One region of the Thermosyntropha tengcongensis genome, then DNA from elsewhere that is predicted to be linked to it. Evidence: riboswitches for the same ligand, from Rfam matches in the RefSeq annotation. Region 1 holds a riboswitch; the other holds the start of a gene.

The links. Region 1 has a riboswitch for S-adenosylmethionine ahead of ACZ42E_RS05660 (methionine ABC transporter ATP-binding protein). Riboswitches for the same ligand answer to the same signal wherever they lie in the genome.
Region 2: it holds a riboswitch for S-adenosylmethionine, as region 1 does, so the genes downstream of both, ACZ42E_RS10480 (O-acetylhomoserine aminocarboxypropyltransferase/cysteine synthase family protein) here and ACZ42E_RS05660 (methionine ABC transporter ATP-binding protein) in region 1, are expected to answer to the same signal.

The regions. Positions count from the first base shown of each region.
Region 1 covers NZ_AP042437.1:1,181,459-1,188,705, reverse strand. The annotation lists gene ACZ42E_RS05670 (MetQ/NlpA family ABC transporter substrate-binding protein) at 1-657, opposite strand, end outside; gene ACZ42E_RS05665 (methionine ABC transporter permease) at 662-1,339, opposite strand; gene ACZ42E_RS05660 (methionine ABC transporter ATP-binding protein) at 1,371-2,396, opposite strand; SAM riboswitch class I at 2,470-2,572, opposite strand; gene mnmL (tRNA modification radical SAM protein MnmL/YtqA) at 2,688-3,629, shown strand; gene ACZ42E_RS05650 (L-lactate MFS transporter) at 3,650-4,933, shown strand; tRNA gene ACZ42E_RS05645 (tRNA-Leu) at 5,026-5,112, shown strand; gene ACZ42E_RS05640 (helix-turn-helix transcriptional regulator) at 5,243-6,523, shown strand; gene ACZ42E_RS05635 (hypothetical protein) at 6,606-6,872, shown strand; gene ACZ42E_RS05630 (hypothetical protein) at 6,948-7,109, shown strand.
Region 2 covers NZ_AP042437.1:2,152,958-2,160,204, forward strand. The annotation lists gene ACZ42E_RS10470 (S-layer homology domain-containing protein) at 1-842, shown strand, start outside; gene metA (homoserine O-acetyltransferase MetA) at 882-1,805, opposite strand; gene ACZ42E_RS10480 (O-acetylhomoserine aminocarboxypropyltransferase/cysteine synthase family protein) at 1,851-3,131, opposite strand; SAM riboswitch class I at 3,217-3,321, opposite strand; gene ACZ42E_RS10485 (iron-containing alcohol dehydrogenase) at 3,436-4,638, opposite strand; gene ACZ42E_RS10490 (aldehyde dehydrogenase family protein) at 4,655-6,214, opposite strand; gene ACZ42E_RS10495 (TetR/AcrR family transcriptional regulator) at 6,189-6,791, opposite strand; gene ACZ42E_RS10500 (glutamine--tRNA ligase/YqeY domain fusion protein) at 7,216-7,247, opposite strand, start outside.

The DNA of each region.
Region 1 (7,247 bases):
ATCTTTTACTGGATTGAGGTTGGCTTCCAAAGCATAGTTGCTGTTTATCACACAGGCATCCAAATCTTCCAGGGCTCTGGGCAGCATGGGGGCATCCATCATTACTATTTTTATATTTTTCGGATTTTCTACGATATCTTTTTCAGTAGCCGTTACCCCTGCCCCTTCCTTAAGCTTTATAAGACCGGCTCTTTCCAGTACCATAAGGGCCCTGCCGCCATTAGTGGCATCATTGGGTATTCCTATTTGTGCCCCTTTAGGAATATCAGCGATTTTTTTGAATTTATTTGAATATACTCCCATGGGTTCATTGTGTACTTTTACAACTTCCCGCAGATCAGCATTGTTTTTGGCATTAAAATCGTCTAAATAAGGACGATGCTGAAAGAAGTTGGCATCAATCTCACCGTCTACCAGAGCAGGATTTAACAGGACATAATCGGTAAATTCTTTAATTTCCAGTTCTATTCCTTCTCTAGCCAGCTCAGGTTTTATAATTTCCAAAATTTCGGCATGAGGTTTGGCGGTTGCTCCCACTACCAGTTTTTTGGTTTCTTTTTCCCCACCCTTTTGAGCTGTCTCTTTTTGGCCGCATCCTGCAGTTCCAGCTATCAGCAGGATAAGAGAAAGGGCAAGTGCTAAAAGTTTTTTGTTCATAGATCTACCTCCTCTTTTCAGTTAGTTTGTTGGTTGTTTTATCACCAAGCGTTTGAACACCTTGTACCATGAAGATAAGCACTATAACAGTTGTCCACAGTATAAGGTTGTCATAACGCTGATAACCATAATAATAGGCAAGGGTTCCCAGTCCTCCTCCTCCTACTATACCAGCCATGGCTGAATAGCCTATGAGGTTTATCGTGGTTATGGCTATGCCTAAAGTTATGGAAGGAAGAGCTTCCGGTATCAAAACCTTGGTAATTATCTGCCAGTTAGTAGCTCCCATGGAGAGGGCTGCCTCGATAAGTCCCCATTCGATTTCTTTAAGGGAAGTTTCTACCATCCTGGCTACAAAAGGTATGGCAGCCAGGGTTAAAGGGACGATAGATGCAGTCGTTCCTATATAGGTTCCTACTATCATGCGCGTCAGTGGTATAATAAGGATCAAAAATATAATAAAAGGTATAGATCTTACTGTATTTACAAGAAAAGCCAGTATCCGGTTCAGAAAAAGGTTTTCAGCTATATGGCCTTTTTCAGTAATAACCAGGATTATGCCCAGGGGAAGCCCCAGGATATAACTTAATCCGGTAGATATAAGTATCATATAAATAGTTTCCCAGGTTGCCTTGAGAACTTTTTCAGCTATTATGCCATAATCACCGGAAAATATGATCATAAACGCATGTACATCAAAACAGTGCAAAAGATCAAGCATGTTTTAACACCTCAATTTCCAGTCCGTTATCTTTGAGAAAATCCAATGCTTCTTTAATTATCAAGGGCTCTCCTATAATTTCTAATATTAAATTGCCAAAGGGAGTATCTTTAACCCGGTCGATATTTCCATAGAGTATATTGGCTTGAATGTCAAACTTTTTAATCATGGTCGAAATTATTGGTTCTCCAGCTGATGAACCGATAAAAGATATTCTTATAAGTTTGGAACCGCTGGCATTATTTTGGGCCAGGTGTAAAAGATCTTCCGGTACTTCACTTTTGATGATAGCATTCAGAAAACTGCGGGAGGTAGGAGTACCGGGATTAGAAAATATGGTTAAGACATCTCCTACTTCCACGATTCTTGATTTATCAATAACTGCCACCCGATCGCAGATTTGTTTTATTACATTCATGTCATGGGTTATTAGCAAAATGGTTATATGCAATTGTTTATTTATATCTTTAAGCAGTTTAAGAATAGAGCGGGTAGTTTCCGGATCCAGAGCTGAAGTTGCTTCATCTGACAAAAGTATTTTAGGATCATTAGCCAGCGCTCTGGCAATACCTACCCTTTGTTTTTGCCCTCCACTCAACTGAGAAGGATAAACCCTGGCTTTATCTTGAAGCCCTACCAGTTCCAGGAGTTCATTTACCCGTTTTCTGGCCTCGTTTATTGGAACTTTAGCGATTTCCAGAGGAAACATCACATTGTCAAATACAGTACGGGATGATAAAAGGTTAAAATGCTGGAATATCATGCCTATTTTTTGCCTGGCCAGGCGCAGTTCGTCTTTGTTAAGGAGGGTCATGTCCTGTCCATCAACAATTATATTACCGGAAGTAGGTTTTTCCAGCATATTTATACAGCGTATCAGGGTGCTTTTGCCAGCTCCGCTGAGTCCAATTATACCAAAAATTTCCCCTTTGTTTACAGTCAGGCTTACATTATCCAAGGCCAGAACTTGCTGATGAGGGGTAGTGTAGATTTTGGTTAAATTTTTGATTTGGATCAAATTACGCTTCCTCCTTAAAACTATTAATGCCTCTTTGTATTGGTACAAAGAGGCAAGATATGCTATATCTTATCTCTTATCTGCCAGACCTAAGATCTGCAGGAATTAGCACCTTGCCATTTTTTGGCGGTTGCCGGGCGTCATTGGGCCAGTCCCTCAGCCTCTCTCGATAAGAGGTTTCTCTATATATTATCTATTATTATTTGATTTTGTCGTAAATAATATTATCATTGTATACAGTGGCGGTCAATAGTAAAAATAATTTGAAAATATGATAAAGGCGGGATAGGTTTGGATACAAAACCTTTAACCTGGGACAACAAGAGATACCACAGCCTTAATTACCATTTGCGGCAAAAGTTTGGGCAAAAGGTTTTTAAACTTTCTCTTGATGCAGGGTTTACCTGTCCCAATCGGGACGGGACAATTTCCAGGGAAGGCTGTTATTTTTGCAGCAGCCGTGGTTCCGGTGACTTTGCAGGAGAAAGAGGAAAAAGCATTACTGAACAGATAGAGCAGATTAAAAAAATAATGCACAAGAAGTGGAAAGAAGGCCTCTATATAGCTTATTTTCAGGCTTTCACCAATACCTATGCCCCTGTAGACAGGTTAAGAAGGCTTTATCAAACTGCGCTGTCAAGTCCGGGAGTTGTAGGCCTGGCAATCGCTACCCGCCCTGATTGCCTCCCTGATGAGGTACTGGATCTCCTGCAGGAATTAAACGAACGTACCTACTTATGGGTAGAATTAGGGTTGCAGACTATACATGAGAGAACAGCCCGCATGGTAAATCTAGGCTATAATTATGAGACTTTCCTTAAAGCTTTGGAAAAATTGGGACAGCGGGGGATTGAGACAGTTGCTCACATAATACTGGGGCTTCCCGGTGAAGATTATGATGACATGCTTTTAACCGGAAAAACAGTGGGAAAGCTTCCTATCAAGGGGTTGAAGATTCATCTTTTACATCTTATGAAAGAAACGCCGCTTATGAGGTTTTATGAGGAAGGAAGGCTTAAGTTTTTGAGCCGGGAGGAGTATGTAAATACAGTAGTGGATATTTTAGAATATATACCTCCCGAAGTGGTGATTCACCGCTTAACAGGAGACAGTCCGCGCCATCTTCTGGTAGGACCGCGCTGGAGCCTTAACAAGTGGGAAGTTTTGAATGCTATTGATGATGAATTCATAAGGAGGAACAGCTGGCAGGGAAAGAGGTTTATAAATAGCTAGGGAGCAGGGGAGGAATTGTTATGCTCAGTAAAAGCAGAAGTTTTGCCAGTCAAAGGATTAAAGTATTTTTGGCAGCAGCATTTACCAGCCTCTGCCTGGGTTCAGTTTACAGCTGGAGCGTATTTGCCAATCAGCTCAAAGTAGAAAACCCGGATTGGAGTTTGGCGCAGATTTCTTTAATTTTCTCGATAATGGTTTTTACTTATACCATAACTGCTATTTTTGCTGGCATGTGGCAGGATAGGGTAGGCCCGCGCATGGTAGCGAGGAGTGGAGCAGTCATTTTAGGTTTAAGCATGATAACTGCTTCTTATATGAAAACTTTAACCGGTTTATATATTTTTCATGGTTTTTTAGCCGGTATAGGACGGGGACTTTCCTACGCCACCCCCCTTCCTACTGTGCTCAAGTGGTTCCCAGACAAGAGAGGCCTGGCGGGAGGTTTTATTGCCGGCATTTTTGGGGTAGGTGGGCTAGTTTTCAGTTATATTGCTGGAAGTATAATACAAAAAATTTCTTCCGTGCAGAGCGCTTTTTTGTATACTGGACTTATCTTTTTGGTGATTATGCTTTTTTGTGCGAGGTTTTTGACTAATCCACCACTATGTGGGGATGAAGACAAAACAGGCAATACTGGTTTTGACTTTAGTTATACCCCCGGAGAAATGCTAAGACAACCTGTTTTTTATGTTATTTTGTCTGTTTTTATACTGGGAGCTTTTCCGGGTCTGGTCCTTACCAGCAATGCGCAGATTATTATGCAGGCAATGGCAGGTTTATCAGCAACTCAGGCCTTAAATATTGTAGCTGCCATATCTGTAGTTAACGGTTTGGGAGGGCCGTTTTTTGGTTCCCTGCTTGACAAAATCGGTGAGAAAAATGCTCTTTCTCTGCTTTTGGCAGTGCTTATAGGAGCTCAGTTTGTACTTATAAAAACCAACGATTACAAACTGCTGGTGGCAGGGGCATGTATAGTCATGATGGCTTTAGGTGGGCTTTTTGGGATATTTCCAACCCTTATCGCCAACTTTTTTGGCACCCGCCATTTGGGAACCAACTACGGGCTGCTTTTTCTGGGGTTTGGCATATCAGCAGTTATTTCACCACGTGTAGCGGCTGTTCTGGCAGACCGGGCACGTAGTGCAGCATTACTGGCCGGAAAAGGGGGAATGCAGGTTAAAGAGGCATTGGCAGGGGCATTTTGCGAGGTTTTTGTTATTGGCATTGCTTTGTGTTTTATCGCCCTGTTTTTAGTTTTTATGATAAAAAAACCTGTTCCGAAACTGGACAAGCCTGATGGTTAAATAAAAAATTTTAAAAAGGTTTTGTTTTATCCTTGACAGGAGTTATATTTATGCTTTATAATTAATCTCGCTTGGACAAATAATAAAGGGATGCGGCAGTGGCGGAACTGGCAGACGCGCTAGATTCAGGTTCTAGTCCTGGTCACAGGGTGGGGGTTCAAGTCCCTTCTGCCGCACCAAATGAAAATTATAAGGGAGCTTTTAGCTCCCTTTTTGTTTTATGCAGTTTTTAATATTTATGTCTGGGTTACTTTGCTATAATATACCATGAAATGGTTTTATATTGAGGATTTGGGGGGCATTTTAAATATGAAGAGAAGTAAGGTGGAAAATATAAGTGCCCAGACGGCAGCTGTAAAAGATTATTTGCTTATTAATCCTTATTGTGATGAAGAAAATTTATTGCATGATTTAAAAATGACCAGAAATACTTTGTATCGCATTTTGTATGGTTTATCAGGTGATTCTGCTATATATGAAGATAAAAGGCAGTTAAAGATCATAAAAAACGGAAAAAAGCTTAGTCTGGATGATATAGTCGAATATTTAGAAAAAAATCTGGATGATCGTTGGGTTTTTAAAAAAACCGAACGTCTTTTGTATTTGTACCAGCTTCTGCACAGCAGGATTCCTTATGGTGGGGCCGAAATGGGATTGATACTGGACAATTATAAAAAAATTATGAAAGATTATAGTGAAAGATTACCTTCTGATGATAGCATAAGGAGGATGATATACCGCGATATCAATGAGCTGGAAGAGATGGGGATAGTTATAAAAAGGCCTTCCACAACTAACCGAAAATACTCGCTTGAAGAAGTTTATCTTCCCAAGCTTCCTCCCGAAAGCGCAGCAGCTGTTTACACTTCCATGCTGCTCTATGATAATACCCTTTTGGAACCGGTGATTGCAGCGGCCAGAAAAGAAATGGAAAAGACATTTGTTAAAAATAAACAGATATCTCACTATGTTGAAAATATAAAAAATAGGATTTATGTGGTAGGGGATACCTTAGCTAGACCTGAAAGGTTCAGCGGTATTTTAGGCAATCTTATAAAAGCAGTTACCGAAAATATCAGAGTGCGGATTGTTTACCTGCACCGGGATGGAAGTGAGGCAAAGCGCAAGCTGGAACCCCTGGGGATGGTTTGCAAGAGGTCGGTGTGGTATTTGCTGGCAAGGAGGGTTGGAGAAGCGAATAATGAGATAAGGGTTTACCGGGTGGATCAGATAAAAAGCGTCTCTTTAAATGAAAGGGAGATTTTTGAATATCCGGGGGACTTTAATCTGCATGAATATATTAAATCTAGCTGGGGTATTTTCTGCAATGACCCTGTACAAAAAGTTAAGGTAAAGTTTTCTTCAGAAGTGGCTTTCAGATTGAAAAATATAAAATATCATCCTTCCCAGCGTATTTTAACTGAATATAAAGATGGCAGCTTACTGGTAGAGTATGAGGTATGCGGGCTGGTGGAAATGCAGAGCTGGCTTATGCAGTGGGGAGATGATGCAGAGGTTATTGCACCTGAAGAATTGCGGGAGAGTATAAGAGAAAAAGCCAAAAAAATACTAGAAAAATATAGTTGTTAATATAAATATGTAAATGACGAAAGAAGGAGGAAAAGGTATTTTTTTGTTTAATATTAAAAATAAAAGGGAGGGATGATGGCTGATGAAAAATCAAGAACCTGAAATGGAGAAGCTGATGTTTATTTTAAAGAAACAGCCTAAGTTTACCGTACGGGTTAAAAATAGCCAGGGAGTAGAGAAAGAGTATTTTAATATAAATATTGGTTTGGAAAATGATAAGCTTGAAATTTTTGGCCTGGCTGATCTGGATGTCAGCCAGTGTGATTTTGATTTTCATGGAGAAGGAAGACATCTGTTTACGATTTATCCAAAGGATACAGAATATGTTTGGCTTAAAATATATAAATGATATAAATTGATAGGTATATTTAAGATTAGAATTATAAAAAATAAGCTCAGTATTACTTGAAATTTTGGTGATTTTATGTCGGCTAAGTTCTTTTTAGTAAATATTTCCGGGTATGTTCTGCCTCATGAGTACAATTCTTATGAAGCAGCCGCTGCCAATTGTGACCGCAATGAAATGGTTTTCCTGGCTGGCAGTTTGGAAGAGCTGGAATACTGCCTTAATTTTAGGAATGATTAATGAAAATGGTGTTTACCAGGCAAATCCTCTTTATGGCAAAAAATTACTTTAGTAATTTAATTTTTTTAACATTACCTATTTACTTCTTTAACAGACTAAATTAAAATAATAACGTGAAATTTTACATAAGGGGGATTT
Region 2 (7,247 bases), 970 kb from region 1:
CAGGGCGGATTATTTCCGTAAATCCTGACCGCAGCCTCCTGTCCGTCAAAGAAGACAGCGGCTATACCAATACCTACAAAGTAAGCAGCAGTGCGGATATCCAGATCCAGAACATAACCAGGGCCAGGCTGAACGACCTTAAGGCAGATGACTATATAGAGTTCAAGCTCAACAGTGAAGAAATAATAACCGAAATAAAAGTAAAGAGAGTGATAAATTATGAAATAACCTCGGTAAGCAGCAGCTATCTGCGGGTCACCGACAGCAACGGAAACTCCTCTTACATTGAGGACAGCGACCGGCCGGAAATAATTATCCCCGGCATCAGCTATCCGCGCTTAAGCGATTTCAGAAAAGGCGATAATATCAAAGTAACTTTTATAGGATTCAAGGTGCAAAAAATAGAGCTGGCATCGGCCATGGCCGGACAGATAACCGATATAGACACCTATACCGGCACCATAACCTTAAGCACCTTTGAAGGCAAAACGGTGCGTTCTACCTTTGCCAGCGGTTCCAGAATAATTGACAGCGGCAAAAACTACTACAACCTGCGCTATCTCAGCACGGGGGACCGGGTAAAAATCATGGAAAATGCTGATGGCAGCATAAACATATACCTCATGGCCAAAAATCGCATCCGTTTTGCTGAGTTTGCCGGCAACAACACCGAACTCCTGGCCAAGAGGAGCTCCGGCTATACCTATGATCGCTATAATCTCGCTCCCAGCTGCTATATCCACAAAGGGAACACCATTTTAAGCTATCGGGACATTGTCGAAAACGACTGGCTTGACATTTATGTACTTGACAACACCGTCTACGAAATAGAAAAAATATAAGCCTAACTTAAAAGCCCGGGAAGAGCTTTCTTCCCGGGCTTATTTATTGCTATCTGCATACAGATCATAGGGAGTGAGCTGATATACATAATAGTTGAGCCAGTTGGTAAAAATAAGGCTTCCATGGCTGCGCCAGCGTACAATCACATCTTTATTCGGATCGTCATCTATAAAATAATGGCGCGGAATATTTATCGGTTCCCCTTTTCTTATATCTCTCTCATACTCTTCTTTCAGGGTATAGGCGTCATATTCCGAATGTCCCATAGCAAAAACCTGACGCCCGTCTTTGCTTATCACCAGGGCTACCCCGGCCTCATCAGATTCCAGAAGTATTTCCAGCTCCGGCACCTTTTCTATCTCTTCCCGGTGCACTTCCGTATGCCGGGAATGAGGGATAAAAACTTCATCATCCAGCCCCCGCATCAATTCACAGCGGGGATTGTTTATGCGGTGTTTAAAAACTCCAAACATCTTCTCCGGCAGCAGATAATTGTGTATCCCGTAGTGATGGTAAAGAGCTGCCTGGGCTGCCCAGCATATATGAAAAGTAGATGTAACATTCTCCACCGTATAGTCCATAATCTCCTTAAGCTCTTTCCAGTAGGCCACATCCCCAAAGCGCATTTTTTCCACCGGGGCTCCGGTTATTATCATCCCATCATATTTGAGATGTTTTATGTCGCTGAAAGTCTTGTAAAAAGTCTTCAGGTGTTCCGCCGGCGTATGTTTGGACTGATAGGTCTCGGTTGTCAAAAGGTCAATCTCAATCTGAATCGGAAAATTGGAAAGCATCCTCAAAAGCTGGGTTTCTGTAACCGTCTTGATCGGCATAAGGTTGAGGATGGCAATCCTTAAAGGCCTTATATCCTGGTGCAGAGCCCGGTATTCATTCATGACAAATATATTCTCGCTTGCCAGTATATCAGCAGCCGGCAGATTTTCCGGAATTATAATCGGCATCTCCTATCACATCCTCTCTTACGAAGGTTTACCTCATATTTATGCTTAAACCGCTTTATTTATAGCTTGTTCAAAATCAGCGATAATATCTTCTATATCTTCAATCCCCACCGATACCCGGATAAGATCCGGAGTTACCCCGGCTATACGCTGTTCTTCCTCCGTAAGCTGCCGATGGGTCATGCTGGCCGGATGCAGAACACTGGTTCTGGTATCGCCCAGATGTACTACCAGAGCTGCCAGCTTAAGGCTTTCCATAAACTTCTTGCCTTCCTTAAGCCCACCTTTGAGCCCGAAGGTTAAAATGCCGCCACAGCCCAGAGGCAGATACTTCTGAGCCAGCTGGTAGCTGGGGCTGTCTTCCAATCCCGGATAATTTACCCATGCCACTTTATCATGGTTTCTAAGGTAACGTGCCAGCTCCAGGGCATTTTCACTATGTTTCTTCATCCTCAAAGCCAGGGTTTCCAGGCTCATGTGCAGGAGGAAAGCCGTAAACGGGCTCATAGTAAGCCCCATATCCCGCATAAACTGCACCCGGGCCTTGGTTATATAAGCCAGATTGCCGAAGGTTTCCACATACCGCAAGCCGTGATAGGCCGGGTCCGGCTCCGTAAAAGTCGGAAATTTTCCGTTATCCCAGGGGAAATTGCCCCCATCCACTATTACCCCTCCTACGCTCCTCGCCTGACCGTCAATATACTTGGTGGTGGAATGGATAACTACATTAGCGCCGTGTTCCAGGGGCCGGCAGAGATAGGGGGTAGCAAAGGTATTGTCTATAATCAAAGGCACCCCTTTCTCCCTGGCAATCCTGCTGAACTTTTCAAAATCAAGCACATTAAGTCCGGGATTGCCGATAGTTTCAGCAAAAAGAGCCTTGGTATTCGGCCGGAAAGCCGCTTTAATCTCTTCCTCGTCAGCATCCGGATTTACAAAAGTAACCTCTATGCCTATTTTCTTAAAAGTAACCGAAAGCAGGGTAAAAGTCCCCCCGTAAAGGGTGCTGGCAGCCACAATATGTTCCCCTGCCTGGCATACATTTATAAGGGAAACCATAGTAGCTGCCTGGCCGGAAGAAGTAGAAAGGGCTCCTACCCCACCTTCCAGGGCAGCCATCTTTTTCTCAAACGCCTCCAGGGTAGGATTGCTTATCCTGCTGTACATATGGCCTTCTTCCCTAAGGTCAAAAAGGCCTGCCACATAATCGGTACTGTCATAATAAAAAGTGGTGCTTTCATATATAGGCAAAATCCTGGGTTCTCCAGGTTTGGGTTCATAGCCTGCCTGTACCGCCTTGGTCTCAAACTTCCAATCCCTGGTCATCTTATATGCTCTCCTCCTTGTTTTTTAAAATAAAAACAAAAACCACTTCCCCGCGACAAGAAGTGGCCATCCTCTAAGCCTGCACTTCTCATCTCTCAGGGAAAATCCCTGCAGGAATTGGCACATTTCTGGATAAACCAGCTGTTGCCGGGTTTCATCGGGCCCGTCCCTCCACCTCTCTTGATAAGAAGCTTCTCCTCTTCAATTTTGATTAGATATGATTATATACGATAAAAACCTTTTTGTCATCAAAAAAATAAAACAAGGGGATGGATTTTTTTATCCCCTTGTTTTACCTTTTGTCTTAAGGCTGGCAGCCAAAACATTCCTTTAAAATAGGCTTTACCTGTTCTTCAGGCAGCGGGTAGGCTATACCGCTCGGATCCAGTTTTACTGCCCAGAACATCAAATCCAGGAACTGTTCATTCACTTCCACATCGTTTATATCGAAAGAAGGTTTAAAACCGCAGTCTTCCATAAGCTTGAGGATTTTTTCCCGCACCTTTTCAATTATAGAAAGTTCATCCCCGTTTTCATCTACCCCAAAAGCAAAAGCGAGATCTTTAGCCTTGCGCGCAAAATGCTGCGGATAGTACTTCATCACCGCCGGCAGGGCTACCCCTACTGCCTGGCCGTGGGGAATTCTCAGCTGTCCTCCTACCGCATGGGCTATATTATGCACCGGATAAAACATGCCGGACATGGCAAACCCCATAATAGCCAGGTTGCTGGCAATCAGCATACAGGTGCGGGCCTCCAGGTTAGCCCCTTCATTAACCGCCAGGGGAAGGTACTTTAAAATAAGCCTTATCGCCTGAATAGAAAGGCTGTCAATCATGGGATTGGCCCCCGGAGAAGTAAGCCCTTCCACAGCATGGCCTAAAGCGTCAAACCCGGTGCAGGCTGTCATATGGGGAGGAAGGCTTACCGTAAGGTCCGGGTCCAAAAGGGCATAATCAGCCGCGATATAAGGGTGCAGAAGGTCTCCCTTTACCCTGGCTTCTTCATTGTATATAACAGCAATGGGGGAAACTTCCGACCCGGTGCCAGCAGTCGTCGGGATAGACACATTAGGAATATTAAGCGGCTTGCCCAGCGGCCTGATATAAGGTCCCACATTGCCGGGCATAAGTTCCTTTATATCCGTTGCTCCCATACCCAGCATAAGCTTTACGCCTTTTACCGAATCTAAAACACTTCCCCCTCCCAGTCCCAGAAGGCCATCTACCGCATTTACCCGACACCAGCGGGCACAGTCGTTGATAACCCGCATAACCGCATCCTGTTCAATCGCGTCATATATGCCTACAAGCTTAGGTTCCCCCTGTACCTCAAAAATCTCCTTTATCTGGTCAGCTATACCTGCCTTAACCAGCCCCTGGTCGGTAATAACAGCCACCCTTTTCGCTCCCATCTCCATAAACCGCTGGGGGGCAAAGGTGCGGCAGCCAGAGCCTACTTCCACAATGGTGCGGAAATCCCACACAAAATATTTAGGTGTAGCCATAAAAATCCCCTCCCCTCTACTTGTTAAGCCCAATCAGGCTGAACATAATCTTGTCATTCGCATCCGGTGTCAAATCCTGGCATATATGCTTGACTTCACTGTAGGCCATAAGGGCATGGTACCAGTTCTCCCGTCCGTATCCGCTTTCCTTGTAACCGCCAAACGGTACATCCGGCCTCAAAACATGCCAGGTATTAATCCATACCGTGCCGGTACGCATCCGTGAGGCTACCTTCTGGGCTTTGGCTACATCCCGGCTGCATACCCCGCCTCCCAGCCCATAGGGGCTGTCATTGGCAATACTGATTGCCTCATCCAGGTCATCATAAGGTATGACGCACTGTACCGGGCCAAAAATCTCCTCCCTCACCTGTCGCATGGAATTGTTGCAGTTGACAAATATGGTGGGCTGAAAGAAAAACCCATTATCATAAATGCCGCCTGTCAAAACATTTCCGCCATAAGCTATCTCTGCCCCTTCTTCCAGGCCAATCCTTACATACTCCTTAATCGTGTTAAGCTGCTCCTGGGAAGCTATAGGCCCCAGATCAGTTGCCATATCCAGCTGGTTGCCGATAGTAAGCTTCTTTATCTTGGCAATCAGCTTATCAACCAGGGCATCATGCAATTTTCTCGGCACAATCAGCCGGGTTCCCGATTCACATACCTGCCCGGAATGAAAAAGAAATGCAAAAAGGGTCATATTGCAGGCCACATCCAGGTCAGCGTCTTCCAGAACGATAAGCGGAGATTTTCCTCCCAGCTCCAAAGTTACCCTTTTAATACCTTTGGCTGCCTGTTCGGCAATCCTTCTCCCTACTGCCGTTGAACCGGTAAAAGCAATCTTATCCACTTCCGGATGTCCAGCCAGGTAGTCCCCCATACTGGAACCTGGCCCGGTAACTACATTAAACACCCCGGCAGGAACCCCCGCATCATGCAGGATTTTGGCCAGCTCCAGGGTAGTAACCGGGGTTATGCTGGCTGGTTTCATGACAATACTGTTTCCCATAGCCAGAGCCGGTGCAAATTTAAAAGCAGCCAATATCATGGGAAAATTCCAGGGGGTTATGCCTGCACATACCCCTATCGGTTCCCTCTTTATATAGCTGTGCATAGGGGCAATCCAGGGAGGACACATGGCATGTTCTATTTTAGGGAGTTCCCTTATAAGAGCTGCCGAAATAGCCAGGGATGCCGCCACCGACGCCACATCCACCGTACTTGTGCGCCTTATGGTCCCGCCGGATGTCAAGGACTCCAGGTAAGCAAGCCTTTCCTTATTGGCCACCACCATGAGGGCCGCATTAAAAAGTATCTCCGCCCTTTCTTCCGGTTTTTTATCGCTCCACACGCCGGACTCAAAAGCCTGCCTGGCCGATGCCAGGGCTTTATCCACATCATTCCTGTTTCCCCGGGGAACCCTGGCCACCACTTCCCGGGTAGATGGATTTATAACTTCCATCATGTCCCCGCTGTCGCCAGGCATAAAAGCTCCGTCAATAAACATGCCGTACTCCATAACTTCCGCCATGACAAACCCTCCTTTTTTACTGTTCTTTATCCAGGCAGGCATACTGCAAAAAGTCCCGGGCAATAATCCCTGCTATCTTTTCTACCCTGACCTCTTCAGGGTGCATAAGCCACTGGATAATAAGGCCATCCAGCAGGGCTACCAGCATAACCGCCTTAACCTGGTCTTCTTCATCCTCTTTCCCGTTAAGCTTTTGCAAAAACTGCCGCATCAGGTTGTGATAATCCCTGTAAGTTTCCTTAAACTTCGCTTTAAGCTCATCATTGCCCATAAAAGCTTCCTGCAGGAGGTAAAGGTTGAGCTTTCCCCTCTCTTTGGCCTGCAGGACCAGGTTCAGCCCTTCATAAACAATCTTTTCCGGCTTCTCCCCATCCATATAGTCAATGCCTTTCAAAAATCCCTGTATAAGCTCATCAAAATGCCTTACTGTAACCTCATAAACCAGCTCATCCTTGCTGGGGAAATGATAAAAAAGCGTTCCCTTGCTTATCCCTGCTTCCCGGGCAATATCAGCCAGGCTGGTTCCCCGCACCCCCTTTTCCATAATTAACCTGGCAGCCACCTCCAATATCTTCTGCCGACTGGTCACCTCTTTTCCTTCTTCTTCATAAGCTGGCACCTCTACTTCCTCCTCTCGGTCGTACGCCCGCCCGACTAAAGCTATTATAGAATAAAAATTCTGAAAATATTGTCGAACCAGCACTTCTCACTCAATAAAAAATTAAGGAGGAAAACGACATCTGCTTCCTCCTTTTTGAAGTTTGTATTCTGTTAAAGCCGCTTACAGAACAGGCACAACCCCTTCTTTGGGCAAAATCCCCTGTCCTTCCGGACTCATTACAAAATCTATAAATATCCTGGCAAGCCCTTGGGGTTCCCCTTTTACCACATAGATAAAAGGCCTGGCTATCTTATATTTGCCGCTTAAAATATAAGGTTGAGCCTCCCTATCTCAAAATTATATTGACATTCCCGTCCCGGCAAAACCCGGACGCCTTCCCGCAAAGCCTTAAAAAAGCTGCCCTTTCTCCCGGCTTTCTCTTCTATTCCTTATCCTTCACCTTGGCCCAGGTAT